DNA from 3 places in the Brassicibacter thermophilus genome. Region 1 is predicted to be linked to each of the others. Evidence: a T-box and tRNA genes for the amino acid it is inferred to sense, from the RefSeq annotation. Region 1 holds a T-box; the other regions hold tRNA genes.
What was found. The T-box of region 1 lies ahead of tyrS (tyrosine--tRNA ligase). A T-box ahead of a tRNA ligase gene usually reads a tRNA of that ligase, here a tRNA-Tyr.
Positions count from the first base shown of each region.

Region 2: it has a tRNA-Tyr gene. The T-box ahead of tyrS (tyrosine--tRNA ligase) is inferred to sense a tRNA for this amino acid. The anticodon was not compared.
Region 3: it has a tRNA-Tyr gene. The T-box ahead of tyrS (tyrosine--tRNA ligase) is inferred to sense a tRNA for this amino acid. The anticodon was not compared.

Region 1 is NZ_AP042446.1:464,108-474,036, forward strand. Features, by position in the region: gene tyrS (tyrosine--tRNA ligase) at 1-1,047, opposite strand, end outside; T-box leader at 1,099-1,304, opposite strand; gene ACZ41D_RS02290 (class II SORL domain-containing protein) at 1,367-1,738, opposite strand; gene ACZ41D_RS02295 (THUMP domain-containing class I SAM-dependent RNA methyltransferase) at 2,012-2,605, opposite strand; gene ACZ41D_RS02300 (THUMP domain-containing protein) at 2,764-3,147, opposite strand; gene ACZ41D_RS02305 (MATE family efflux transporter) at 3,287-4,654, opposite strand; gene ACZ41D_RS02310 (hypothetical protein) at 4,780-5,496, opposite strand; gene ACZ41D_RS02315 (SpoIIE family protein phosphatase) at 5,738-6,865, shown strand; gene ACZ41D_RS02320 (glucose-6-phosphate isomerase) at 6,889-8,223, shown strand; gene ACZ41D_RS02325 (DUF92 domain-containing protein) at 8,236-9,738, shown strand; gene ACZ41D_RS02330 (redoxin domain-containing protein) at 9,813-9,929, shown strand, end outside.
Region 2 is NZ_AP042446.1:2,124,097-2,134,025, forward strand. Features, by position in the region: gene ACZ41D_RS10150 (CoA protein activase) at 1-726, opposite strand, end outside; gene ACZ41D_RS10155 (acyl-CoA dehydratase activase-related protein) at 698-1,702, opposite strand; gene ACZ41D_RS10160 (hypothetical protein) at 1,829-3,193, opposite strand; gene ACZ41D_RS10165 (NUDIX domain-containing protein) at 3,248-3,646, opposite strand; gene ACZ41D_RS10170 (S-layer homology domain-containing protein) at 3,666-5,219, opposite strand; gene ACZ41D_RS10175 (hypothetical protein) at 5,279-5,830, opposite strand; gene ACZ41D_RS10180 (ribonuclease H-like domain-containing protein) at 6,139-7,149, shown strand; tRNA gene ACZ41D_RS10185 (tRNA-Phe) at 7,278-7,353, opposite strand; tRNA gene ACZ41D_RS10190 (tRNA-Ile) at 7,359-7,435, opposite strand; tRNA gene ACZ41D_RS10195 (tRNA-Ile) at 7,449-7,525, opposite strand; tRNA gene ACZ41D_RS10200 (tRNA-Pro) at 7,537-7,613, opposite strand; tRNA gene ACZ41D_RS10205 (tRNA-Val) at 7,648-7,723, opposite strand; tRNA gene ACZ41D_RS10210 (tRNA-Trp) at 7,758-7,833, opposite strand; tRNA gene ACZ41D_RS10215 (tRNA-Ile) at 7,844-7,920, opposite strand; tRNA gene ACZ41D_RS10220 (tRNA-Ser) at 7,940-8,030, opposite strand; tRNA gene ACZ41D_RS10225 (tRNA-Ser) at 8,036-8,124, opposite strand; tRNA gene ACZ41D_RS10230 (tRNA-Lys) at 8,127-8,202, opposite strand; tRNA gene ACZ41D_RS10235 (tRNA-Gln) at 8,207-8,283, opposite strand; tRNA gene ACZ41D_RS10240 (tRNA-Arg) at 8,289-8,365, opposite strand; tRNA gene ACZ41D_RS10245 (tRNA-Gly) at 8,393-8,466, opposite strand; tRNA gene ACZ41D_RS10250 (tRNA-Tyr) at 8,477-8,562, opposite strand; tRNA gene ACZ41D_RS10255 (tRNA-Thr) at 8,571-8,646, opposite strand; tRNA gene ACZ41D_RS10260 (tRNA-Asp) at 8,648-8,724, opposite strand; tRNA gene ACZ41D_RS10265 (tRNA-Val) at 8,743-8,818, opposite strand; tRNA gene ACZ41D_RS10270 (tRNA-Glu) at 8,822-8,896, opposite strand; tRNA gene ACZ41D_RS10275 (tRNA-Met) at 8,906-8,982, opposite strand; tRNA gene ACZ41D_RS10280 (tRNA-Met) at 8,993-9,069, opposite strand; tRNA gene ACZ41D_RS10285 (tRNA-Leu) at 9,103-9,192, opposite strand; tRNA gene ACZ41D_RS10290 (tRNA-Asn) at 9,200-9,274, opposite strand; rRNA gene rrf (5S ribosomal RNA) at 9,280-9,396, opposite strand; rRNA gene ACZ41D_RS10300 (23S ribosomal RNA) at 9,440-9,929, opposite strand, start outside.
Region 3 is NZ_AP042446.1:1,233,163-1,243,091, forward strand. Features, by position in the region: rRNA gene ACZ41D_RS05770 (23S ribosomal RNA) at 1-2,042, shown strand, start outside; rRNA gene rrf (5S ribosomal RNA) at 2,086-2,202, shown strand; tRNA gene ACZ41D_RS05780 (tRNA-Asn) at 2,208-2,282, shown strand; tRNA gene ACZ41D_RS05785 (tRNA-Leu) at 2,290-2,379, shown strand; tRNA gene ACZ41D_RS05790 (tRNA-Met) at 2,413-2,489, shown strand; tRNA gene ACZ41D_RS05795 (tRNA-Glu) at 2,500-2,574, shown strand; tRNA gene ACZ41D_RS05800 (tRNA-Val) at 2,578-2,653, shown strand; tRNA gene ACZ41D_RS05805 (tRNA-Asp) at 2,673-2,749, shown strand; tRNA gene ACZ41D_RS05810 (tRNA-Thr) at 2,751-2,826, shown strand; tRNA gene ACZ41D_RS05815 (tRNA-Tyr) at 2,837-2,922, shown strand; tRNA gene ACZ41D_RS05820 (tRNA-Gly) at 2,937-3,011, shown strand; tRNA gene ACZ41D_RS05825 (tRNA-Gly) at 3,017-3,090, shown strand; tRNA gene ACZ41D_RS05830 (tRNA-His) at 3,158-3,234, shown strand; tRNA gene ACZ41D_RS05835 (tRNA-Cys) at 3,262-3,335, shown strand; tRNA gene ACZ41D_RS05840 (tRNA-Arg) at 3,342-3,418, shown strand; gene ACZ41D_RS05845 (hypothetical protein) at 3,518-3,877, opposite strand; gene ACZ41D_RS05850 (bifunctional folylpolyglutamate synthase/dihydrofolate synthase) at 4,141-5,436, shown strand; gene ACZ41D_RS05855 (hypothetical protein) at 5,569-5,796, shown strand; gene ACZ41D_RS05860 (isopeptide-forming domain-containing fimbrial protein) at 5,890-8,367, shown strand; gene ACZ41D_RS05865 (isopeptide-forming domain-containing fimbrial protein) at 8,359-9,876, opposite strand; gene ACZ41D_RS05870 (hypothetical protein) at 9,847-9,929, shown strand, end outside.

The DNA of each region.
Region 1 (9,929 bases):
CATTAACAGAGTAAGGATATCCATTCCTTCTTTAAATTCATCTAAATTAATTTCAGTTGAAGGAATATCTGATGAGTCACCGCTTCCTCCAAACAATGATTTTGCAGCTTTTCTAGCCTTATCAGCTTCTTCTTTTCCGTGAACGATTTTAGTAAACTCATAAGCTAGTATTTCTTTTGCTTTATTGATTTCAGCACCTTCTAATGCACCTAGCCTTCTTACTTCATCCATTGGTAGGAATGTTAATAATGCTAGGCAATTTTCAACATCTGCATCATCAATATTTCTTAGATATTGATACATATCGTATGGAGAAGTTTTTTCTGGGTCTATCCATACAGCACCTGATTCAGTTTTACCCATTTTCTTTCCTTCACTAGTAGTAAGAAGTTTAAATGTCAGTCCGTATGCAGAAGCAGATTCTTTTCTTCTTATTAAGTCAATTCCTGCAATAATATTAGACCATTGGTCATTTCCTCCAAGTTGAATTTTACAATTGTGTCTTCTGTATAATTCTAAAAAGTCATATGCTTGCATAAGCATATAATTAAATTCTAGAAATGAGAGCCCTCTCTCTAAACGGGATTTAAAGCATTCTGCTGTAAGCATTCTATTAACAGAAAATTGACTTCCTATTTCTCTAATGAATTCAATATAATTTAGGTTATTAAGCCAATCACCGTTATTTATTATATATCCTTTTCCGTCACTTAAATCTATATATTTTGAAAGTTGTTTTTTTATCCCAGAAATATTTTTTTCTAGCTGTTCTTTTGAGAGCATTTTGCGCATTTCAGTTCTCCCTGAAGGGTCGCCAATTTGTGCAGTTCCTCCACCAACTAGAGCAATAGGTATATGACCTGCTCTCTGCATATGCATCATTACCATAACTTGTATAAAATGTCCTATGTGTAAGCTATCAGCTGTTGGGTCAAATCCTATGTAAAAAGTAACAGATTCATTTTCTAGCAATTCTCGTATTTCTTCTTCATGTGTAGCTTGTTCAATAAAGCCTCTTTCTTTTAAGATGTCATATACATTACTCAAAGTAATCCCTCCTGACATGTTTTATAATAAAAAATAAGGGCTTTCTTATCCAGAAAGGACGAGAAAACCCGTGGTACCACCTTATTTACATCTATGAAAGATGTCACTTTTATCATTTTAACGGATGATAACCGCAATGCATTACCATTGAAGCTCCAGAGTGTAATTCATATCCTATGCCCATCAGACTTTTCACCTACCAGTCTGCTCTCTAAATGTAAGCTATAGGTTACTACTAAATCTTTCATAGCCAAATTAGTATATGTTTTGTTATTTATCATAATATATTATTTACTTCGTTGTCAAGAAGAGATTTTTATTATTCGACAATAATTTTTTTACTATTTTCCCATAAGCCGTGGATATTGCAGTAGCTTAATGCATGAATAGTGCCTGATTTATCTAGTTTTATTTTTGTAGAAATAACTGGTTCATTAAATACTCCATTTTCTCCATGAGCAGTAAAGTTATAGCTACCTATTTCAATTGGGAATTTTCCTCCATCCGCAAAAAAGAAAACTTTGATCCATCCTATGTGATGTTCTAAAGTATTGGGATGCTTAATCTCTTCACCTACTACAATTTTTAATTCTACTTCTTCCCCTGATTTAATTTTTTCTGGAACATGAATAACAGGAACGTGTTTTTCACCTTTCCAATCTCCACTTTGCAAGTATTTACCAATAGTCATATTTACAACCTCCTTTGTTATTTTCTATTAATGACTGCAAATATGGATATAAAAATATAATACCCTATATTTATAGAAATATTTTTAGAAATATTTTATTATTTATTCTTGATTATCTACAATGATTAAACAATGCTTTGCAATCATTTACATCTTATATTTATTATATACCCACATTTACATAAATATATCACAAGAGATTCTAACTTATTAGGAGGTTAAATAATGGCGATAGTCAATACTTTTAAATTTAAAGTAATTATATTGCTTTTCTCAATTATTTGGGGGTTTTGGACCGTAAAATTGATAGTAATCGACTTTTATTCTGCCATTAAATAATTTACGTTTTTTATCTGCTTTTTTACCATAAAATTTTTCAAAATCTTCACAAGATGTAATTACATATTTTGACCAAGTTTTAAGTTTATTAAAGCTTTTTCCCATATCCATATATAACTTTTTTACGCTTTTAAATTCATTTAATCTTTCACCGTATGGAGGATTGCATATGATGACACCATAATTTTCCTCTAGATTTATATCTGAGAAATTAGTTTTTCTGAATTCTATACAATCATCTACTCCAGCTTCAAAAGAATTTTCTTTAGCAGCTTTTACTGCCTTATGGTCTATATCAGAAGCATAAATTTTTAAATTAACGTTTTGATCAATGGCTTTTAAAGCTTTAATTTTTTCTGCTTTCCAAATATCTTTACCTATGACTTCCCAATCTTCTGACGCAAAGCTGCGATTTAATCCAGGTGCAATATTTTTACCTATTAATGCTGCTTCTATAGGGATAGTTCCTGAGCCACAAAATGGATCTAATAAAACTCTATCTTTATTCCAATAGCTCAATAACACCATTGCTGCAGCTAATGTTTCTTTAATTGGAGCAATAACACTTTTTACTCTATACCCTCTTTTGTGTAATCCTGCTCCACTAGTATCTATAGTTAAAGTGGCAACATCTTTGAGAAGGGATACCTGTACAGTATATTCAGGGCCATTTTCCTTAAACCATTCTACATTGTATTTTTTTTTAGTTTTTCTACAATTGCTTTTTTAACTATAGCTTGACAATCTGGTACACTAAATAACTTAGACTTTATCGATTTTCCTGTTACTGTAAATTTACCATCAATGCTTATCCATTCATCCCATGGAAGTGCTTTAGTTTTTTCAAATAATTCTTCAAAAGATAAAGCCTTAAATTCACCAATTTTTAATAATACCCTATCGGCACACCTTAGCCATAGATTTGATTTTGGGATACTAGAAATATCTCCTTTAAAGGTAACTTTTCCATTTTCCACTGTTATATCTTTATATCCTAAATTTAAAACTTCTTTCTTAACAATTGATTCTAAACCAAAGGTAGATGTCGCTATAAGTTCTATTTCTTTCATATTTTTTCTCCCACTATATCAATTTTAATTAAATTCAGTATATATAGATTTTGAAGTAAATAATCAATCTCTATAGTTATTATAACAAATGAGGAAATTTCATATTAAAATAATTTAAGAAATTTTGACCTTGTAGTAATTATGCAATTTCATTTTTATCTTTTATTACTTTCTTTTGACATCTGCCTGTCAAATATATAGCAAAACCAATAAGACATATTATTGCATTGCTTAGGACCATAGCAAACCAAACGGATTTTTCCCCAAGATTGGTATAATTTTTAAATATAAGAATTAATGGAATTCTTAATCCCCACAGTCTACCAGCCATAATTATCATAGCTAAAATGGTATGTCCTGAGCCTTGAAATGTACCGATGAAAATTTGAAAAAAGCCCATCAAAGGTAATGCGAGAGTTATCAATTTTAAATAATAAGTACCTTGTTCTAATACTTCAGTACTATTTGCAAAAAGGTCTACAACATTGTCTGCTATACTAAATATAAGTATTCCACCTGCTGCCAAAAATATTGTTGATAAAATGGCACTTGTTTTAACAGCTTCTTTTGCTCTTTTAACATTATTTGCTCCAATATTTTGTCCTACTATTGTAGCTAAAGCATTTCCTATTCCCATAGCAGGCATAAGTATGAGAGAATTTATCCTGTTACCTATTCCAAATGCAGCCATTGTAGATTCTCCAAAAGAGTATATAAATACATTTAAAATAGTGAAACCTAAAGCTGCAGTTGACTGACCTATAGATGAAGGTAGACCTATCTTAATTATCTTTTTTAACACAGATTTGTTAATATGTAGATGATTTTTAGTTAACTTAATACCGTTTTCTGATGAAAAGAGTCTAAATATAGCTATTAAGGCAAACAAGCCTCTTGATATTACTGTTGCAATTGCTGCACCGCTAATTCCTAAATTAAAAACAAATATAAATATTGGATCAAGAATAATATTTAATGTAACCGAAGTAGCACCCAATTTCATTGGAGTGACAGTATCTCCTTGTCCTTGCATTATTGCGTTAAATGAAAAAAATAAAAACATTGTGGGCATACCTAAAAACATTATTTTTAAATAATTTACAGCGTTATAATAAAGTTCTCCAGATCCCCCCATCGCACTTACTATTTTGGGAGACAATAGTGCTCCAATAGATCCTAACAATAAAGACAATAAAAAAGAAAATGATATTACTTGACCTGCTACATCAGTGGCATCATCAAGACTGTTCGAGCCTATATACTGAGATATTAGTGCAGTACCAGCAATGGAAACTCCCATTCCTAATGACATCATGAAAAATATTACTGGCCAAACAAAGGTTATTGCAGCAACCTGTATATCACCAATTTTACTGACCCAAAGAGTATCAGTTAGATTATAAATAGTTTGAATTAGGTTATTTAACATGATTGGACCAGACAGTAATAATATTACTTTTGCCATCTTTCCATTTAAAATTAGTTCCCGTTTACCATTGTAGTCCATAATAACCTCCGAATAGTTAATTTATTTTATTATACCATTATTTATTTCGTGTATCAAAATAAATAAGGAAATTGCATAATAGATAAGAAATAAAATTTTGATCTTAAAGTAATTATGCAAATTCCTTATTTGATTGTAGACTTAGATAATATGTTTTTGTCACATTCTTCAATAGCTAAATTATTAGGAGACATTATATACATTATTATCGTAACATCATATTTTTCTAAATAGTTAACATAAGCTCTTCCTTTAAGTTTTATAATTGGAAAATCTTTATTGTTATAGTATTTTTCTATTGGTTTTCCATATTGAATATATCCTATTTGCGATTTTTTATATTTATGAATTGGACTATTGGTTATTATTTCTGAATCTATTTTAGTCCACCCATCAATATTTAAATATTTTACATCGTTTTCTATAGACTCAATATTATTTTTAAAAACCATGATATTACTTGGGCAACCTAAAGACGGGAGTACTAATCTTTCTTGGTCATATTTTGGGATAAGGGAAATTTCATCAATATTTATACTTCCATCTTCATTAAAACCAAAAGGAGATTTTGGATTATCATTATTGTAAATTATGTAAGCTCCGTAAAAACTATTATAATATTTAGAATTTGGGTTATAGTATGAAGAACTACCTTCTCTAAGAATAAAATGTCCAAAATTATATAATACTGTAACAGAGAGATTTTTTCCAATGTATCTAGAAAAACCTTTATTATCATTAAATGTTAGGACAAAAGGATACCAGTCTTTTTCTTTTGTATATCTACCACTAGGAATGTATATGTATATGTCTTTTTTTTGTATAATGCTTTCTTTTGTCATTTTAAGGCTATAAGGGTACATTATAATATAGCTTCTAATGATATAATAAAATGGGCTTTTAACAAAGATAAAGAATAATAAAATAATAATTATTATGTTGTAATATTTTTTTTTATTCACTTTTTTCACCTTTATATATTATTGCATTTTTTTGTTTTGCTTATCATTTCATTATTAATATATGTTATTATTAAAATATAAGCAATAAAAAAAGTGAGGGTATATTTTAGGAGTGAAAACTATGTTGAATAGAAAAAATGACTTAAATTTTCATAAAGAAATTAATAATTATCAAGGATTAAATTATTATGATGTACTCGATGGAATGGTAGATTGGGTTAGGGTAGTCAACAAAGATAAAATTGTAATATATGCTAATAGGACAATGAAAGAAGGGCTTGGAAGGGAATTATTAGGTGAAAGATGCTATGAGTGTTTAGGGAAAAAACATCCTTGTGTGTTATGTATTACTGATAAAACAATTAAGACAGGTAAGGTAGAGGAAAAAGAAGAGATAGTTGGAGATAAAATATTTACTGTTAAAAGTTCCCCTGTAAGAAATGTAAATGGTGAAATATATGCTGCGGTAGAAGTATTTAGAGATGTTACCAAAGAAAAAAGGCTTGAAAATGAATTAATCGAAAAAAATGAAAAAATGAGTAAAGACTTACAATTTGCAAGGAATTTACAAGAAAAAATACTTCCTCAAAAAGGAATGTATAATTCACTTAAGATAGACTATTTATACAAGCCAAGCGAAATATTAGGTGGGGATATGTTTGACATATTTAATATTGACAAAGAACAAACAGGCATATATATAAGTGATGTTGCAGGTCATGGAATATCAGCTTCTATGATGACTATGTTTATTAGGCAAACAATGAGGGCAATAAAGGATACTATAAATAGTCCTGGAAAAGTATTAACGGAATTGCACAGGAGATTTCTTGATTTAAATTTAGATAATGATAACTATTTTACTATCTTTTATGGGATAATAAATAATAAAACTAAAACTTTTAAATATGCAAATGGAGGACATAATTGTATGCCTTTGCTTATTAGAAATAATGATGTTAAGATATTAGAATCTAAGGATTTCCCTATAACTTATTTATTTGATAGTATTAGTTATAATGAGAAAGAGGTATCATTAACTAAAGGGGATAAAATTTTGTTATATACTGATGGAATAATAGAAGCAAGAGATAACTCTGATAATGAATTTGGTTTTGACAGGTTGATGGATATAATAAAGAATAATAACGGCGATAATTTGTTATATGAAATTGATTGTAAATTACAGAAATTTGTTCAAGGAACACAAAAAGATGATTTGGCTATGGTATTAGTAGAACAGATATAAAATGATTTGCTAGGAGGATAGATATGACAAATATATATTTTGATTATTCTAATAGTTTATTAAAAGAAGATGAAATAGTATATATGAAAGATCAAGTATTATTAGCACATACTCTTATCCATGAAGGGAAAGGTAGTGGAAATGAATTTTTAGGTTGGGTCGAATATCCTAAAAATTATGACAAAGATGAATTTAAAAGAATAAAGCAAGCAGCATTAAAAATAAAGAAGAATTCAGATGCTTTTATTGTCATAGGCATAGGAGGCTCTTATTTAGGTTCAAGAGCTGTTGTAGAAGCTTTAACTCATAGCTTCTATAATATTCTTCCTAAAAGTAAAAGAGGGACTCCAGAGATATATTATGCAGGCAACAATATAAGTGGTACATATTTAAAAGATTTGTTAGACATATTAGATGGTAAAGATATAAGTATAAATGTTATATCTAAATCAGGGACTACTACTGAGCCTGCCATTGCATTTAGAATTTTTAAAGAATACTTAGAGAAAAAGTATGGGAAAACAGGGGCAAAGGAAAGAATATATGTTACTACAGACAAATCTAAAGGAGCACTCAGAAAATTAGCAGAAAAAGAAGGGTATGAAAGTTTTATTATCAATGATAACATTGGAGGCAGATTTTCGGTTCTTACTCCAGTAGGGTTGCTTCCAATTGCTGTTGCTGGTATAGATATTGATGAGATAATTAAGGGAGCTAGGGATGGACAAGATGAGTATTCTATTAATGATTTAGGTTCTAACTATTGTTATCAGTATGCTGCTATAAGAAATATTTTGTATAAAAAAGGTAAGGATATTGAAATATTAGTAAATTATGAGCCTTCACTTAAATACTTTTCAGAATGGTGGAAGCAGCTATATGGAGAGAGCGAAGGCAAAGATGGAAAAGGTATTTTCCCTTCCTCAGTAAATTTTTCTACTGATTTACATTCGTTAGGGCAGTATATCCAAGATGGAAAAAGAAATTTATTTGAAACTGTAATAAAGGTAGAAAATCCTAAAAAAGATATAGTAATCAAAGAAGATCTGGAAAATTTAGATGGACTTAATTATTTAAAAGGAAAGACTATGGATTTTGTGAATAAAAATGCTTGCTATGGGACTATTATTGCTCATAAAGATGGAAATGTTCCTAATTTGATAGTATCAATTCCTGAAATTAATGAATACTACATTGGTAAACTAATATACTTTTTTGAAAAAGCCTGTGCAGTAAGTGGATATATGTTAGGAGTAAACCCATTTGACCAACCAGGAGTAGAAGCTTATAAGAAAAACATGTTTGCATTACTGGGCAAACCTGGGTATTATGAATTGAGAAAAAATATTAAATATTAGGAGGTATTGACTTTGGTTAATGACATAGCAGGTACTGCCCTATCGATTTTATTTGTTATATTGATTATTTTTATTTCAGAAATATTGAGAAAAAAAGGCGTATGTAATAGTGAAGGTACGCGTAAATTTATACACATTGGTGTATCTCATTGGTGGCTTATTTCTATTCCTCTAATAAGGGATGTAAAATTTGCTATTTTACCACCTATTCTGTTTATAATATTAAATTATATATCTTACAAAAAAAATCTTATTGAAAGTATGGAAAGAGGGAAAAATAAATCTGATTTAGGTACAGTTTATTTTCCTATATTACTTTTGATACTAGTATTATTGTTATGGAACAATCCTTCACTTGGTATAAAAGGAAAGTATTTAGGAGCCATAGCAGTGTTAATTATGGGCTATGGAGATGGTTTTGCAGCTATTATAGGACAAAAATACGGAAGGCATAAATATAAAATATTTAAGAATAACAAGACAATTGAAGGCTCAATAGCTATGTTTCTTTTTTCCTTTTTTGTTAGCTTTATATTATTATCTCTAATCAATGGCTTTAGCTTGTTTATTATTAAGGTTAGTTTTATAGTATCTACATTTGCTGCTTTATTGGAAGCATTAACTCCTTTTGGAATGGACAACCTTTCTGTACCTCTAGTATCATCAATAATCTTATGTGTGGTTATAATTGCAGATATGGAAATAGTTGCCCTATTATTTAGAGCAAGCATTGGATTTTTAGGCAGTTCAATTATAGGGTATGTCGCTTATATCAGAAAATCACTTACAGTAAGTGGAAGCATAGGGGCAATAATTTTAGGAAGTGGTATATATGCAACTTCTGGGCTTTATGGTGGAACTATAATGATCCTTTTCTTTGTTTCTTCTAGTTTATTAAGTAAATATAAGAAGAACTTAAAAAGTGATGTAGCAAAGCAATTTGATAAAACAGGAAACAGGGATATATTTCAGGTGTTTGCAAATGGAGGTATAGGGTTAATATACTCTATAATTTATTATGTTACGAAAGATCCAATCTATTTAGTTCCTATAGGGATATCTTTTGCAGCTTCAAATGCTGATACCTGGGCTACAGAATTAGGAGTATTAAATCATGGAAAACCTATTTCTTTAAGAACTTTTAAGAGGGTAGATAATGGTACTTCAGGAGCTATTAGTTTTCTTGGGACATTGTCTGGTTATCTAGGAGCACAATTTATTGGGATTGCATCTGTAGTGATAGCTTATATTTTGAAATTAGATATGAGCAATTATTCATATATGATTATTTTGAAAAGCGTAACACTTGGCGGGTTTATTGGCTGTATTATAGATTCAATTCTTGGAGCAACCTTACAAGGTGTATACTATTGTGATTCTTTACAAAAAGAAACTGAAAAGAAAATATATAATGGTGAGCCTACAAGATTTGTTAGAGGAATTAAGTTTTTTAATAATGATTTAGTAAATTTTTTAAGTATAGGAATAGCTAGTATGACTTACTTATTTCTTTGAGGAAATTACTGGTATAGGTATATTAAAATTGGGAATAACTATAAATAATAAGTAAGTTTCTAGGGGGTTGTGTTATGAAATTTAAACCGTTTCCGAAGGGTATGACATGGCTTAATACTGAAAAACCTTTGACATTAGACGAGATAAAGGGACATGTAGTATTGTTTGATTTTTGGACGTATGGGTCTATA
Region 2 (9,929 bases), 1.1 Mb from region 1:
TGCTAATTTAGTGGTTATCTCTAAATTTACAAAAGGTTCAATCAATGTGTATATTTCTCCTACTATACCTACCCTTAAATAACTATTTTGTTTTTTTTCTTGAATCTTATTTAATCTCTCAAAAGTTTTATCTATCAATTTTAAAATTTCTTGAGAACCTCTTACTTCTTCTAATTCATTGTAATAGTCTAACATAACTTTATCCACTAAATAACTGTGAATAGCATGAGCTCTCTTAATATTTGCATAGTGGGTAAGTTTGTCTGATTTATATAAAACTTTTTTACCATTACTAATAGCCTTAATAATCTTTGCTGTATTATACATAATACCACCTTTAAACTCTCCCGGCTGTATATTAAAAGATTTTCCTATATTCTTTATATGTTTTATAGGATTACCTTCAAATACATCAAATACAACGATATTTGCATCATATCCAAGATCTCTTAAAATTTCTTGTTCGATAGTTGGATAAAATCCAAATCTACATGGTCCGCAACTTCCTGTAATCAATATTGTATCTGCTCCATTTTCAATACTTTCAATATAATTTCCAATATTAATTTTTAGAGGAAGACATATTGTTTCAGGAGAATACTTTGTCCCCAGTTCTAATGTTCTCTTACTGCATTTAGGTGGCAGTACAACTTCTTGCCCCAAATCTTCAACTATTGATTTTCCTGCAATATAAACATTACCCATGTGTGGAAATGTTATTTTCATTATTATTCCTCCATTTCATCATGTCTATAAATGCTTCTAGTCTAGTATTTATTCCTGCTTCACCAGTTTGTTCATCAAGTGTAAATAATGTAAATGGAATTTGTCTTTTCCTAGCTTTTCTTTGAACTAATTCAATTAATATAGAATCAAGTCCACATCCAAAAGAAGAAATATATATCAACCCATCAATCATTTTATTTTCAATTAAATAAAATGACGCTCCAACTATATTCCTACCAGAGCTCCAAAACATTTTTTTAGGTAATTCATTTATGTATTTATCAATATATTTCGATTCTACCATTTCAGTTGTTAAAGTATTTATTCCCTGTTTCTTTAATTTGTTTATTATGTTCATGTTTATATATTCATCAAATATATTATATGGATGACCGCAAACTAATAATGTTAACTCATTTTTATTGAAATTTAATATTTTATCAAAATTATAACTATCATAGTTGTTGATAATATTGATAGGTATAGTCTTAGTTTTATAAATATACCTTTTAATTTCTGTATATTTTTCAAAGGCATTTTCATATGCTTCTTTAATCATGGAAGTATTCTGTGTAAAATATCTTCCTACTTCAATAATTGAATTAATGTAATTTCTTTTTGATTTCCTAAGATTAATTGTAGGACTAATAATAGGTGGTAAATCGTGTATTGAGTTCTTAACCATCTCCGGCAAACCAAGGACTTTGGGGCAATTGTACTCTTTTTTTCTTGTGCTCATTATTTTAGGTATAAATATATAGTCTACTTTTCCTATTAAATCAACTACATGTCCATGATAAACCTTTACAGGTAAGCACGCTTCATCAACACAATTAGCAACCCCTTGATTAAGTATATTTTTATTACTTTTTGATGATAATACTACTTCTACTCCTAATTCTCTAAAAAAATTGATAATTATAGGATAATAATCATAAAAAAATAGTCCTCGCGGAATTCCAACTTTTTTTGTCATTATATCCCTCCAATCTATCTATTTATTATAGACATACACATTATTTTATATACTTTACAAAGCAAAAAATAAAAAAATCCCAAGGATAAAACCTCAGGATTTTCTATAATAAACAACCTCTGACAACTATTTAAAATTGTCCATAACATATTTTATATCATTGACAATCATTAATAACTCTTCTTTAGAAGATGTGAAATTTAATATGTCAGAAACATAAATCATAAAATCTTCAATACTATCAAATACTTCAGGTATAGCAGATAACAGCCTTCTCATTCTTATTTTTCGTTGCAACACATCCATACTTCTTATATTTCTATCAATATATTGAATAAGATTATCAATAGACTGATCTAAATAATTGAAATCTGCACGTTTATTTTGTGTTATAACTACCTCTTCAGTTTCAAGGCTTAAATCATTTTGATATAATAACATCTCTTGAAGCTTAATTAGATTAGTATTATCTCTAACATTTATATTATCTTCAAGCTTATGAACATTCATGTCACAAATATCCTTAATATTGTTTCCTAATTTTTTGTCTTTTGTATTTAAATATCTTTTTAATTTATTATGCAATGATCTATTATTATCAACTATCAATTTCTTTTCTTTATCATTAAGCATATTTACACAAATTAAATTATTAACTAATAGTCCCCAGTTAGCTATAGTTCTAGCTAACTTATTCATTTCAAGAAAAGTCCTGGCAGTTAATATTTCATTTTCTTTTAATTCATTCAAACTTAGTTTTTTTAAATCAATATTTTTATATTTTTGTGTTTCTCGAAAATATTTATCGTATTTAACACCATACTCATGAGTCATTGTTCCATTAAACAATTGTTTATATTTAATTATTTTAAAGTCAATTGTTTCACAACTACTTCCTTGCAATTCCTTGATAAGAGATTTTTTTAAAATATCATAATATTTAGCTTTAGCAATCTTCAATGGCAAAACTCTTATTAATGATCTAATTTTAAAGAATATGCTATTAGTGTCTACAATTATAAATCTATATATCTCTTGAATAAATATTTGAACATTTATTTCTTCATTTTGTAAAACATTATTTTTAATATTTTCTCTAATAATTAAATAATTTAATATTTCATTATAATACAAAATCTCATTCATATATGAATTTAAAGATTTAATATTTGTTACTATTTCCCTTCTTAGTTCCTTTAATTCTTCTATATCATTGTTAAAAGGCAACTCACTTTCTGTTGCCTTTAAAATTTGTAATAAAATATTATTTTTTAATTTTACAAGTTTTTCTTTTTCGGACCCACTTTTATTAATAATTTCATCATTTGAATACTCATAGTATTTTACTATTTCTTCAGCAATTTTATAGTAGCTTATAGTTGCTAGATCTCTTATTTGTTCATTGAAAAACTTATTATAATCATCAGATAAATTGTTCCTGCACATATCTTGCTCTGTATATTCACTTTCTATTGTTTTTCCCTTTAACATGTTTATCTCCCCTCAATTTTGAATCTATTTCTCTATAATATACCAAAAATATTCTTAAATTTTATTTTTAATATTGTTCAAAGCATCTTCTATATAATATATTTTTTCATAACTTTCAGCTTCATTTATATTTAACCAAATATAATCTGTATGTTCATCACTTAATAATATATCTCCTGAATTATACTTACATAAATAAACTATGGAAATATATTGTTTTTTCTTTTTTTCATTAATACCTGAACTTATACTGATTATATTTTCAATATTTATATTTAATCCAGTTTCTTCGTATACTTCCCTTTTTAAAGCATCTTCAGGAGTTTCTTTGTACTCCATCTTTCCTCCTGGTATATCCCAACACCCACCTGCAAAATCAGACTTCTTATTTCTTTTTATGAGCAATAATTTATCACCTTTAAAGATAAGAGCTTTAATAATTATTCTAAACATGAATATCTTCTCCTTAGTATTATTGTGAATCAGAACAGCTCTCCATATTTGGATTAGTCATCATTATTTTTTTTATACTTCCAATTAATACATCTTCATACTTTTCTTTATATTTAAAATAATTATTGTCCATCTTTAAAGTATTCCATCCTTCTTGCAATTCATCTTTAGCTTCATCAAACTTATCTAAATTTATCAGCACGTATGCCTTGTTGATAATATAGTAAAATTTAATATCTATCGATTCTTCCAAAATATCATCTGTATACAACATAAGAGCTTCTTCTCCTCTATTTGAATTAACTAATATCTTAGTCATAATAAAAACAGCATTATATTTTGATTCCCGGTCAACACAATTTTCTTTCCATTTTTCAACAGCAGGCAACATATTTATAAGGTCATCATTTAAAGCTAATCCTTCATTAAATATTAGCAAAGACTCGTAATCTTTTATATCATCTCTTTTCAAATATTGTTCTAATATCTCTCTATATATATCTAACTTTTCTTCACGTTCTAACTTTCCATATTTGAATATATAATAATCTATTCCTAACCTATTCCAGTAATTATTTTCTTTTAAACTATTTAAAGTATCTAAAGGATTTAAATCATATAAATGCATTTCTTCATATGGAATTCTACCTACTAAATCTAAATATTCTAAACTTGAAATTGCTTTTTTATACAGAAAGTCGTCATTAGTTAATTCTATATTTTCATAGTCGCCAAATAAAGGAGTACTGTCAATATATTCGTTACTAATTAAATATATATCGTTAAGATAGTCGTCTCGGAAGTACTTCATATTCATATATATTCTCCTTATTATGGTAGCTGATTCTCCTCTAGTAATATTTTTTTCAGGCCTAAAAGTATTATCCTCATATCCAGTAATTATTCCATTATCTACCAAATTTCTAATTATATCATAATATTTATATCCATTATCAAGGTCACTAAATTGTTTATTTTTGCATACAATTGGTGGAGTAGTATAAAAATATGTCAATAGAGCTGCTTCTTCTCTAGTAATATATTTATTAGGATAAAATTTATTACCAGGAAAAATATCTTCAAAATTTATTTGCTCATTCTTTCGATCAATATAATTTTTTATAGCTAAAATATCATTGTATGCCCAAAAATTCATGTCTAAATCTTGATATAACAAACCAGTATTAGCTTCTGTTACTTTTTCTGTAATTTCTTCTTTTATGTCCTCTTCTATTTTTCCATAGCCATCTGAAGAACTTGTCCTTAAGGTATCTAATTGAAAATCATCATTTATTTTTGACTCCTCAGACAATGTACTATCCATAACATTACTCTTAATAGCAGTTCTGTATAAAATTGATATAAACTCACTTCTTGTTATATAATTATCAGGTTTAAATGTACCATCTTCATACCCTTTAAATAATTTAACCTCATTTGTTCCCCACATAATGTCTTCTTCAGCCCAATGTCCAAATACATCAAGAAAATAAGTCCCTGCAAATGAAAAATTAGATAAAGTTAATAACATCAAAACTAATAGTACAGAAATCATGTATTTTTTTTTCTCCATATTTGATACCCCTTATATTTATTTTTTTAATTACATAAACAAAATAATTTATAGTAATTTTAACTTTTATTATACTCATCGTAAATTCCAATTATTACTGTTCTATAAGCAAAATAATATAAATCATCGATCATTATTTTTTTTAGATCTTCTTCACTATTTACATTAGGATGATTAGTAATTTCCATACGACTAATTATATCTTTTAAATGTCTAGAAATATATAAATTAAAATATCTAATTGAAATTTCCTTTAATTCACTACAATAGTTATTTTCAACAAGAAAATTTTTTATTTTATTTTCTTGTTTTTTTTCATTAATATTATCTTCATCTATTAATTTATTTTTTATTTGAATATTTTTCCCTTGCCTATACATACTCCACGCTAAGCCGAGATACATAGTACAGTATGTTCTAAGTAATTTACTATCAAGTATAATTCCTATATAACTATGTTTTCTAATATCATTTATAATCATTTGAGTTATTAACTTTGTAGATTTTTGACTAAAATTATTAAATATAAGCATTACATCATTTTGAAATTTATCATTACAAATCTTTTCTGCTAAAGTAAGCTTATATTCTAACAATTCAACTACGTTCATAATATCACCCTCTGTATAATTTATTCATTTCTACTCATTATATCATGCCTTCAACAACCATATAAATAATGTGAAAATATTAAAAAGTATTTTATCTCACATTTATATTATGAACGCAATTTCTAATTTATGTTATAGGCAAACAGGTTTATACTTCAATTCTAACATATTCTCATTCAACCTAGCAAATTAGAAATTTGTTTTAAAAAACTTTATAATTATAAAATATAAAATCTAATAAATAGTCTATAGTAATGTATCCTAATAATCAAAATATATGATATATTAATATTGCTGGAGGTATTTTTATGGAAATAATTAAATTTAATCAAAAAGAAAAAGTGTATATACCACAACATTTAGTAGATAAACTTAACCATAAAAGCTTCTGCTTTATCGATATTGAAACAACTGGTTTTAACCATATGTATAATAATATTATATTAATTGGTTTATTAATTGTACATAACGATAATATTTGTATCAATCAATTTTTTGCAGAGTCTTCAAAGGAAGAATTGGATCTCCTACGTAATTTCATAAAAGTTGCAAATAAAATTGATTATTTTATTTCATATAATGGAAATAATTTTGATATTCCGTTCATAAATGATAGATGCAGCAAATTTGGCTTAAATTTTAATATTAGTAAGGTACAAAGCATTGATATTTTAAATATACTAAAAAATTACAAACAATTTCTTAATGTAGATAACCTTAAATTAAAAACAATTGAAAAGTTTCTCAAAATCAATAGAACTGACACAATTTCAGGTAAGGATGTTATAACCCTATATAAAAATTATGAAAAAAATAATGATTATAATCTTAAAAAACTAATATTAAAACATAATTATGATGATGTCTATAATCTTCAATTTTTATTAAAAATATTTGATTATATCGAAAATAAAATAAGCTTTAATGTCAATATTAGTACTAAATCTCAAACACAATTGCTAAACATAAACATACAAAATGTATTAAACAATCAAAATTATTTCAGTGTTAAATGCAACACTGATAAATTAAATTTAAAAAAACAAATCTATTTTTCTGAAAATTATTCCTTTATTTGGTTACCTATAGATGGTAATTTAACTATTGATTTTGAAATAAGAAAAAGTAAGTTGTCAGATGGAAAAGAATGTTATTATATTAGTCAATATGATTATCCATTCACTAAACATATAGTTGATACTACAAAATATAAGCTGCCTAAAGGCATATTATTAATACAATATGGTGATATTATAGCTTCAGAAAACTTAAAAAATATTATAAAAGCAATACTTAAGCAATCTATGAAATACATATGAAATTTTTTATATTTTAATATTTAATTTAAAACTATTTAAAATTAAATATTAGGAAAATATTTAAATAATTTACAATTAAAATTGATTCATAATAAAAAACCCTATGAAATTAATCATAGGGTTTTAAATGGTGCCCAGAGGCGGAATCGAACCACCGACACGGGGATTTTCAGTCCCCTGCTCTACCGACTGAGCTATCTGGGCATATATGGTGGGCCTTCAGGGACTCGAACCCCGGACCTGCCGGTTATGAGCCGGACGCTCTAACCAACTGAGCTAAAGGCCCTTATTTTAATTTGTGGTGGGCCTGGGTGGACTCGAACCACCGACCTCACGCTTATCAGGCGTGCGCTCTAACCACCTGAGCTACAAGCCCATTCCTTTATATGGTCGGGGTGGAGGGACTCGAACCCCCGGCCCCATGGTCCCAAACCACGTGCGCTACCAAACTGCGCTACACCCCGATAAATAAAGCAATGTTAATTATTAAATTTTTTATGGTGGGCGCAACAGGGCTCGAACCTATGACCCCCTGCTTGTAAGGCAGGTGCTCTCCCAGCTGAGCTATGCGCCCATATTATTGCCCATATTATTAAAGTAACATTTAGTGGCAGGGGTGGCAGGACTTGAACCCACGACATTCGGTTTTGGAGACCGACGTTCTACCAACTGAACTACACCCCTAATGGTGTAATGGTGGGCCTTCAGGGACTCGAACCCCGGACCTGCCGGTTATGAGCCGGACGCTCTAACCAACTGAGCTAAAGGCCCCTATATAATCAACATCCAATGGCGGAGAAGGAGGGATTTGAACCCTCGCGCCCCGTGAAGGACCTACTCCCTTAGCAGGGGAGCCTCTTCAGCCACTTGAGTACTTCTCCATATCTGGCGGAGAGGGTGGGATTCGAACCCACGTGGGCTTGCACCCTAACGGTTTTCAAGACCGCCCCGTTATGACCACTTCGGTACCTCTCCAATGGTGACCCATCGGCGATTCGAACGCCGGACACCCTGATTAAAAGTCAGGTGCTCTGCCTACTGAGCTAATGGGTCAAATTGGCTGGGGTGGCAGGACTCGAACCTACGAAATGCTAGAGTCAAAGTCTAGTGCCTTACCGACTTGGCTACACCCCAACATATGGCGCACCTAGGAGGATTCGAACCCCCGGCACACGGATTAGAAGTCCGTTGCTCTATCCAACTGAGCTATAGGTGCATATTACTTTAGTTTAAATTTTTACTTTGGAGCGGGTGAAGGGAATCGAACCCTCGCAACCAGCTTGGAAGGCTGGGGCTCTACCACTGAGCTACACCCGCATATTTTAAATGGTGGAGGGGACTGGATTCGAACCAGTGAAGGCTGTGCCAACGGATTTACAGTCCGTCCCCTTTGGCCAACTCGGGAACCCCTCCTCAAATAATGGAGCTGGTGAGAGGACTTGAACCCCCAACCTACTGATTACAAGTCAGTTGCTCTACCAATTGAGCTACACCAGCATGGCGACCTGGAAGAGACTCGAACTCTCGACCTCCAGCGTGACAGGCTGGCATTCTAACCATCTGAACTACCAGGCCGCATCATATTCTTTTTTATGGTGGGCGCAACAGGGCTCGAACCTATGACCCCCTGCTTGTAAGGCAGGTGCTCTCCCAGCTGAGCTATGCGCCCATATGGTGACCCTACCGGGAATCGAACCCGGGTTACCGCCGTGAAAGGGCGATGTCTTAACCGCTTGACCATAGGGCCATGTTTTTTTGGTAGCGGCGAACGGATTTGAACCGCTGACACTGCGGGTATGAACCGCATGCTCTAGCCAACTGAGCTACGCCGCCATATTTCGTATGGTTGCGGGGACTGGATTTGAACCAGCGACCTCCGGGTTATGAGCCCGACGAGCTACCAGACTGCTCCACCCCGCGATGTACATTTAATTAATATAATACTTATTTTATTGGTGCCGGGGACCGGAATCGAACCGGTACGATCTTTTAGGGATCGCAGGATTTTAAGTCCTGTGCGTCTGCCAGTTCCGCCACCCCGGCACTTTATTGGCTCCTGGGGTGGGACTCGAACCCACAACCTACCGGTTAACAGCCGGTTGCTCCACCATTGAGCTACCCAGGAATGTCATCCGGCAACGACCTACTCTCCCAGGACGTCTCCGTCCAAGTACCATCAGCGCTGAGAGGCTTAACTTCTGTGTTCGGTATGGGAACAGGTGTGACCCTCTCGCTATCGTCACCGGATATTTTTAAGGCTTGCGCCTTCAAAACTGCACAGTGAATTTTCCTGGTCAAGTCCTCGACCTATTAGTATCACTAAGCTAAAGATATCACTATCCTTACACCTGTGACCTATCAACCAGGTAGTCTACCTGGGGTCTTACTCTTTAAAAAGATGGGAAATCTTATCTTGAGGGTGGCTTCGCGCTTAGATGCCTTCAGCGCTTATCCTTTCCAGACTTAGCTACTCAGCCATGCTCCTGGCGGAACAACTGATACACCAGTGGTCTGTCCATCCCGGTCCTCTCGTACTAGGGACAGCTCCTCTCAAATTTCCTACGCCCACGACGGATAGGGACCGAACTGTCTCACGACGTTCTGAACCCAGCTCGCGTGCCTCTTTAATGGGCGAACAGCCCAACCCTTGGGACCTACTCCAGCCCCAGGATGAGACGAGCCGACATCGAGGTGCCAAACCTCCCCGTCGATGTGGACTCTTGGGGGAGATAAGCCTGTTATCCCCGGGGTAGCTTTTATCCGTTGAGCGATGGCCCTTC
Region 3 (9,929 bases), 770 kb from region 1:
TGGAGGTAGAGCACTGAATGGTCTAGGGGCGTTCATACGCTACCAAAACCTATCAAACTCCGAATGCCACAGTCATGTTTCTTGGGAGTCAGACTACGTGAGATAAGTTTCGTAGTCAAAAGGGAAACAGCCCAGATCACCAGCTAAGGTCCCTAAGTACAGGTTAAGTGGAAAAGGATGTAAGACTACACAGACAACCAGGATGTTGGCTTAGAAGCAGCCATTCATTTAAAGAGTGCGTAATAGCTCACTGGTCGAGTGGTCTTGCGCCGAAAATTTCCGGGGCTCAAACCTGTCACCGAAGCTGTGGGATACGTATGTATCGGTAGAGGAGCATTCTGTATGGACTGAAGCTATACCGTAAGGAATGGTGGACTATACAGAAGAGAGAATGCTGGCATGAGTAGCGAAAGGTAGGTGAGAATCCTACCCATCGAAAGCCTAAGGTTTCCTGAGGAAGGCTCGTCCTCTCAGGGTTAGTCGGGACCTAAGCCGAGGCCGAATGGCGTAGGCGATGGACAACAGGTTGAGATTCCTGTACTACCTGTAAGCGTTTGAGAAATGGGGTGACACAGGAGGATAGGTTATGCACACCGTTGGTTGAGTGTGTCTAAGCCAGTAGGGAGCTTCTATAGGCAAATCCGTAGAAGTAATCCTAAGAGGTGATGGGGAGCGAAAAATAAGTAGCGAACTAACTGATTCCACACTGTCGAGAAAAGCCTCTATCGAGCGAGCAGGTACCCGTACCGCAAACCGACACAGGTAGGCGAGGAGAGAATCCTAAGATGAGCGGAAGAACCCTTGTTAAGGAACTCGGCAAAATGACCCCGTAACTTCGGGATAAGGGGTGCTAAAAGAGGTTAATACACTAGCTGTATGAAGCCTTATTTAGCCGCAGTGAAGAGGCCCAAGCGACTGTTTACCAAAAACATAGGTCTCTGCTAAGTCGAAAGACGATGTATAGGGGCTGACACCTGCCCGGTGCTGGAAGGTTAAGGGGAACGCTTAGCGAAAGCGAAGGTGTGAACTTAAGCCCCAGTAAACGGCGGCCGTAACTATAACGGTCCTAAGGTAGCGAAATTCCTTGTCGGGTAAGTTCCGACCCGCACGAAAGGTGTAACGATTTGGGCACTGTCTCAACAAGGGATCCGGTGAAATTGTAGTACTCGTGAAGATGCGAGTTACCCGCGACAGGACGGAAAGACCCCGTGGAGCTTTACTGCAGGCTGACATTGGATTTTGGTATCGTATGTACAGGATAGGTGGGAGACTTAGAAGCCGGGGCGCCAGCTTCGGTGGAGTCGACCTTGGGATACCACTCTTATGATGCCGAAATTCTAACCAGAGGCCGTGAAACCGGTCTTGGGACACTGTCAGTTGGGCAGTTTGACTGGGGCGGTCGCCTCCTAAAGAGTAACGGAGGCGCTCAAAGGTTCCCTCAGCACGGTCGGAAATCGTGCGTAGAGTGTAAAGGCAGAAGGGAGCTTGACTGCGAGAGATACATCTCGAGCAGGAACGAAAGTTGGACTTAGTGATCCGGTGGCACCGAGTGGAAGGGCCATCGCTCAACGGATAAAAGCTACCCCGGGGATAACAGGCTTATCTCCCCCAAGAGTCCACATCGACGGGGAGGTTTGGCACCTCGATGTCGGCTCGTCTCATCCTGGGGCTGGAGTAGGTCCCAAGGGTTGGGCTGTTCGCCCATTAAAGAGGCACGCGAGCTGGGTTCAGAACGTCGTGAGACAGTTCGGTCCCTATCCGTCGTGGGCGTAGGAAATTTGAGAGGAGCTGTCCCTAGTACGAGAGGACCGGGATGGACAGACCACTGGTGTATCAGTTGTTCCGCCAGGAGCATGGCTGAGTAGCTAAGTCTGGAAAGGATAAGCGCTGAAGGCATCTAAGCGCGAAGCCACCCTCAAGATAAGATTTCCCATCTTTTTAAAGAGTAAGACCCCAGGTAGACTACCTGGTTGATAGGTCACAGGTGTAAGGATAGTGATATCTTTAGCTTAGTGATACTAATAGGTCGAGGACTTGACCAGGAAAATTCACTGTGCAGTTTTGAAGGCGCAAGCCTTAAAAATATCCGGTGACGATAGCGAGAGGGTCACACCTGTTCCCATACCGAACACAGAAGTTAAGCCTCTCAGCGCTGATGGTACTTGGACGGAGACGTCCTGGGAGAGTAGGTCGTTGCCGGATGACATTCCTGGGTAGCTCAATGGTGGAGCAACCGGCTGTTAACCGGTAGGTTGTGGGTTCGAGTCCCACCCCAGGAGCCAATAAAGTGCCGGGGTGGCGGAACTGGCAGACGCACAGGACTTAAAATCCTGCGATCCCTAAAAGATCGTACCGGTTCGATTCCGGTCCCCGGCACCAATAAAATAAGTATTATATTAATTAAATGTACATCGCGGGGTGGAGCAGTCTGGTAGCTCGTCGGGCTCATAACCCGGAGGTCGCTGGTTCAAATCCAGTCCCCGCAACCATATAAAACATGGCCCTATGGTCAAGCGGTTAAGACATCGCCCTTTCACGGCGGTAACCCGGGTTCGATTCCCGGTAGGGTCACCATATGGGCGCATAGCTCAGCTGGGAGAGCACCTGCCTTACAAGCAGGGGGTCATAGGTTCGAGCCCTGTTGCGCCCACCATAAAAAAAGAATATGATGCGGCCTGGTAGTTCAGATGGTTAGAATGCCAGCCTGTCACGCTGGAGGTCGAGAGTTCGAGTCTCTTCCAGGTCGCCATGCTGGTGTAGCTCAATTGGTAGAGCAACTGACTTGTAATCAGTAGGTTGGGGGTTCAAGTCCTCTCACCAGCTCCATTTTATTTAAGGAGGGGTTCCCGAGTTGGCCAAAGGGGACGGACTGTAAATCCGTTGGCACAGCCTTCACTGGTTCGAATCCAGTCCCCTCCACCATTTGTATATAACATGCGGAAGTGGCTCAGTGGTAGAGCATCGCCTTGCCAAGGCGAGGGTCGCGAGTTCGAATCTCGTCTTCCGCTCCATATTTGCGGGTGTAGCTCAGTGGTAGAGCCCCAGCCTTCCAAGCTGGTTGCGAGGGTTCGATTCCCTTCACCCGCTCCATTATAGTTTTGATAGTCTATAGATTTTTGTCTATAGATTTTATTTAACTTTATTATTTTACATCATGGTGGGTATAGCTCAGTTGGTTAGAGCGCCAGATTGTGGCTCTGGAGGCCAAGGGTTCGAATCCCTTTATCCACCCCAATTATTTTTTAATAGTAAATGATATATGGCGGCATGGCCAAGTGGTAAGGCAGAGGACTGCAAATCCTTTATCCTCAGTTCGAATCTGGGTGCCGCCTCCATTTTAAGTGCCTATAGCTCAACTGGATAGAGTGTCTGACTACGAATCAGAAGGTTGGGGGTTCAAGTCCCTCTAGGCACACCAACTTTAATACATATAAAAATGCAAGGTTGATGATTAATTCCGACCTTGCATTTTTATATGTATTTTATATGTATGATACATATCTTTTATTATGTACAATTAATTATTACTATTTTTTTCTTCAACTTTATAGCCATAACATTCTAGTACGGGAACTACAAACATAAATCCAATACCTTGATTTTTCATATTGTCAAGTTTATTATTAATGCGTGTTATTACTTTTTTCAATTTTTGTTCATCTCTTATTACACTTATGATGGTTTTATTATATGGTCTATTTCCTTCTATGAGTCTTCTAATACTTGCAAATATAGGTACATTCTCGTTATGTTCTAATAAAACTTTTCCCATACCTATGCTGTCAAAAGTAGTTGCACCTACTCCAACTTCGTAAAAAATCTCATGAATGTCATTTAACTTGCTTAGATCATTTAATATTAGGAACAAGGCATACATTAGACGTCCTCCTTTTTTCATTATTGATATTTATATTATATCACTTGTAAGCATTAAAAAACTAGATATTTTTAAATTGGAAGTTGATATATTCATTGAATTAATTTAAAATTAAAACAGCTATAAAAATTTATTTTCTAAAGCAATATGATTAAAATGTAGAGATTTTATGTAAGCTATATTTATCTTGTCTTGTAGCAAAATTAATTATACAATATGAATACTAGTATCAATGATGATATCATAAATATGGGAGTGAGAGTATGAATTATAATGAAGCTTTGGAATATATTCATGGGACAAAAAAATTTGGATCAAAATTAGGTTTAGAGAATATTAAAATGTTGTTAAAACTACTTGGTGACCCTCATAAAGGATTAAAAGTAATTCATATTGCTGGAACAAATGGTAAAGGCTCTACTGCATCTTTTATTGAAAATATTTTAAAAGAAGAAGGATATAAAGTAGGACTCTATACTTCTCCTTATCTTGAAAGATTTAATGAAAGGATAAAAATAAATAATGAAGATATACCTGACCATAGATTAGCTGATGTAACTGCAAAAGTTAAAAATAAGGTCGAAGAAATGGTAAATCAAGGGTATAATCACCCTACGGAATTTGAAATAGTAACGGCTATTGCTTTTCAATATTATAAAGAAGAAGCAATAGATTATTTGGTTTTGGAAGTTGGGTTAGGAGGTAGATATGACTCTACAAATGTAATAGAAAAGCCGTTAGCATCAGTAATAACTACAATATCTATGGATCATACTGATATTTTGGGGGATACAATAGAGAAAATTGCCTGGGAAAAAGCGGGTATAATAAAACATGATTGTTTAGTTATTAGTTATCCACAAGAAAAAGGTGCAGAACAAGTAATTAATGAAGTTGCTAAATCTAAAAATGCTAAGTTAATTTATGTTCCAACAAAAAACATAATAATTAAAGAGATTTCTGAATATGGTAGTATTTTTAGTTTTAAATATCAAAACTGTTATTTTGATAATCTAAAAATAAATATTATCGGTGAACATCAAATATTTAATGCTGCTACTGCAGTAACAACCTTATTAGAATTGAGAAAAAACGATACTATAAAGTTAAAAGATAATAGCATAAGAAATGGTTTACTTAAGGCAAGGTGGCATGGGAGATTAGAGCTCTTAAAAAGGGATCCCATTTTTTTAATTGATGGTGCTCACAATCTTCAAGGTATAATGGTATTAAAAAAGACCATTAATAATATTTTTAAAAACAGAAAAATAGTATTAGGAATTGGAATATTAAAAGATAAAGATGTAGATAATATGGTATCACAGCTTGTTCCATTAGCTGATAAAGTAATAGTAACTGAACCTAATATTTATAGGGCTATGAAAGCTGAAGAATTAGCTGAAAAGGTGGCAAAATATAATTCAAATTATTATATCGAAAAAGATATTGTTAAAGCAGTAAACAAAGCATATGAAGTAGCAGATAAGAATGATGTTATATTATTCAGTGGTTCATTGTATTTAATTGGAGACGTAAGAAAAATAGTTAATAAAAAATAGTTATTATTTTTTCCTTATTGAATAAACTATATATATGTTAATAGTTACAGAGAAAGATGAATGTGTGAAAAAGTTATATAATAGTTCTATTTGTAATTTACTAAAAACGTTTATTCGATAAGGAGGATAGCTGTGAATGTATGTAAAATTAATCCATTTAAAAACTTAAGTAATGAAGAACTATTAAAAAGAATGTATTGTGAAATAAATAGACTACATAATGTATTTGATAGATTGAATGATGAGGAATATAAAAAACAGTCAGTAATATTGAATAGTATAATTATTGAAATTAAAAGAAGAAAGCTGAAAATTGATGAAAAATTTTTCTATGAAAAAAATTTAACTGATAGGTGCTAGTTAGTAAACTAGCACCTATTTTTAAATGTTTAATCACATTCATAAAATAGTAATCATAAACTATAGTAAGTTTTTTTATGGAGGTGATTATACGTGGCTATTAACCCAAGTGATTTTAATATATCATCAAATCCGAATCCGATAAAAGCAGTAGTTGGAAATGCAGCAAGTTTTGATGTTAATTTTTCTAATACTAATCTAACAGATACAGCTTATAATTTAACTACAACCATTACTATTCCAGATGGAACGTCCTTTGTTTCTGCATCCATCGACCCAGATTTGGTTGTAATTAATCCAGACAATACAATAACAATTAATTGGTTAAATATAAAAGATTTAGCACCAAATGAAACCTATAGCTTTAGTGTAACACTTATGGCTGATGATACATTTAGAGAAACTGGACTACCTGTTTCATTTGATGTTCCACTAACAGACGTTGATATTTCTGCAACTGTAGATACATTGCCTAGAGGTAATGATGATATAGGAAATGTTAAAATAACTAAGGATATACAAACTGAGTTTATACCCCTAAGATATGACCTAATAAAAAGTGCTCCAAATAAAATTCCTAAAGGAGCAGGAACACCCAATTCACCAAGATGGGTTTATACCTATACTTTAACAGTTCTAAACAATTCAAGAGAGCCAACAATTGTAACCTTAATAGATAATCTACCTAATGGAGTAAGGTATTTAGGCAATCTACAAGTATCTGGACCAGATAGTGCTCAATTATCTTCTCCTAATATTATAACTCCTTCTCCAGGTATAGGTTGTCAAGACTTTGTAACCATCGATTGGGGTTCTGTAACATTGTCCCCCACTTCTTCAAATACTATAACTTTTGATGCTGCAATATGGGATAATTATACTGAAAACTGTATAGAAAACAGTGGAGATAGGATACCACATAATACTCAACTACTAAATCTAGCAACACTCAATGGAGCTTCAGGACCAGTAGAGAGAGAAACAATAACTAGAGCAATGGATGCAACAATAGATAAGTCAGTAGCAAGTAACCAAACTGATGTTGGAGTTGTTAATAATTACACATTAGTTTATAGAATAAATCAGTATGATGATGTAGATAGCTTTACCATAGTTGATACTATTGGAAATGGTGAAACCTATAATCCTGGCTCAGCGTCTATAACTCCAGATTCTATAGTTGTTAATGTTGATGGAACAACAACTTTAACTTGGAATTTAGGAACTCAAAGTATAGGAACAGAGGCTACTATAACATTTAGCACAACAGTGGACATGGATTTTGTTCCTTCAGATCCTGTAAGTTCAGGAGATACATTGACTAATGATGTAAGTATAGATGGCACTACTCCTTTTGGAACTACACCTGATAGTTCTAGTGCTAGTACAAGTATTAGACAGCCTAGTATAACTAAAGAAATTTTAGGGTATTTTTACAAAGATGGCACTCCAAAGCCTTTTAATGTTGCTGCACCAGGGGATCTAGTGAGATTTAAAATAACTTATGATGCAATTGGTATAGAAGCAGCACAAAAAAATATACAAATAGATGAATTTGCACCAGACCAAATGGGACCATTAACAGATACTTTACCAGTGTCTTTTGGAGGAAGTATAGCTATTGTTCCTCCAGTTGTAACAATTTCTCCTAATGGACTAAGATGGTCGCTAGGCACAATTACTGAAAGTGGTGACTTTACAATAACATTTGATGTACCTGTTGCCAATGTAGATTTTGTTGGAAGCAGAAATAATCTTGGAAAACTTTCTGGAGAAAATACGCAGGATATAGGTTATAGTGATAGAAGTCAAGTTTTAGTAGAGTTTGGTAAACCAAACATTGAGTTTGAAAAAACTGTTTCTGGACCAGATGTAAATGCTATAAAGGCAGGAGAAGTTTATACTTACTCTATAACTATTTCTAACCCTCAAAATGATGAAGGTAATGTGACAGATGCCTTTGAAATGGATTTAACTGATGTTATTCCTAATGGTTTAACCTATAATGGAAATTATAATATCATTGGAACTGGAACATATGACCCTCCATCTTTTGTAGGTCAAAATGTGTCAATGACTATTAAGAAGCTTGCTCCAGATGAAAGTCTTACTTTTACATTTGAAGTAGAGGTGGATTCTGATATTGTTGCAGGGGAGAGCTTTACTAATACTGCAATACTTCAAAGTCCATATTCTCAACCTGATAGGTCATATCAATTTCCGGAAGGACCTTTTATGGACAGTACAACATTGAAAGCAGAAGCTATTGTTATTGATAAATTAATATCACCTGACACAGTTAAAATTGGAGATATAGCAAGTTATATTATTCAAGTTACAGTACCTATAGGTACAACAGCATATAATATTGATGTTGTGGATACTTTTCCAGATTTAACACAAGATTATGTAGGCAATGCTACAATAAATGCGATGCCTGTAATTCCAACGGTTGTAGGCGGTACAGTGACATTTCCAACAATACCATTTGTAGATGCTACAGTTGATGCTGAAACTCTTACTTATTCATTTGACGTAAGAGTTGTTGATGGAGAAACATCTTCACCATAAATCTTTTATAACTATATTGTAGGCCCTAACTCCTGCTGGAATATCTATTGTTATTTCATAAGTTATGGTATCTCCAATTGCAGCAATATCAGTTGAAGAATCTTTTTCTATACTTACTTGTGGTATAGTAATAAATACTGTATTTGAATTTGCAATATATTGGTCTGGATTTACATCATTTGAATCATATGTTACTGAAGAAGTATTAGGTAGTATATCTCCTGCTCCAACTCCATTATTTATTATAGCTGAAATCTCAAGTACTGCCACATCACCATCATTAAGTTGTGCTATTTCCCAATTTAAAACATTACCAACCACTGAAACTGAACCATGTGTCTGAGATACAACTGATACATAGCTTATATTACTATCTAACACATCTTCTAAGTCAAACTGGTATGCTGGAGATGCTCCATTTGACGCTGCTGTAAATCTATAATACACTGTTTCTCCTGGAAGTGCCTCAATACTACTTGTAGTATAGCTCTGTCCTCTAGTAAAGTTTCTTTGTTCCTTTAAAATATCGATATGAGGAGTAGTGGCAGTTATAGTTAAATCAACTGTTTCATCTCTTACAAGAGCGCCTCCTGGCTCTATTGCCCATATTACATTCGCTTCATTAGTCTGTTGTTGAGTGTATGGTGAGTTTGTATTAGCTGATGTTATTCTTGCAGTAAATGTGTAAATTATCTTTTTCTCTCCTGAAGTGGCATCTACGTCTGCCAGTTGAGGAAATGTTAAAGTCTGACTAGCTACATTTGGAACTACAGGTACTGGAGAATTTGGAGGTTGTTCTAATGTTGCACTTCCAATTTGATAAGTTTGACCATTTGGAAGTGTATCTATAACCTGTGGAGTATATGCTATTACTCCCTCTGGCACTGTTACAGTAATAGTATAAGTTATATCATCTCCGATTTCTCCTTCTAAAATTGAAGCTCCTTTTTCTATAATTAAGGTTTGTGACCTAATTTGTACCGTATTTGTATTAGTTGGACCAAAACCTATCCCAAATCCGTTGTTATTTGAATTATAAGTAAATGTTCCTAGATTAGGTATTGTTACATTTGCAGGGACTCCAGGAAGTGTTTCAACTCTAAATGTTAAAACTGCAGTTCCTTGTTCTACAATAGAATCAATATTCCAAGTAATTGTTCCTCCAGTTTCTGAAGCAGTACCTAATGTTGTCTGAATAGAACCTGGTACAAAGGAAAGTAGTGGATCTAATGTATCTGTTAATTCTATATCAAAGGCTGATATTTCCCCAATATTTCTAAGAGTTATTCTGTATTCTATAATATCTCCTACATCATATTGCCTTACTGCAGTGGTAAAATTATTATTTCTAGTAACATTTCTTTGCTCTTTAACTCCTGTTAAATATGGAACCTTTACTAACAAGTTTTCCGAAGTACTAACAGGAATAGCTGGTGTTCCCATAGCATCTATATCCCAACTAACAGTAACATCATTCTGTTGACTATCAACATACTTCCTGCAAATCAAAGTTATGTACCAGGTAGTTGGGCACCAGGAGTTGTAGTAGTTAATGAAAATGA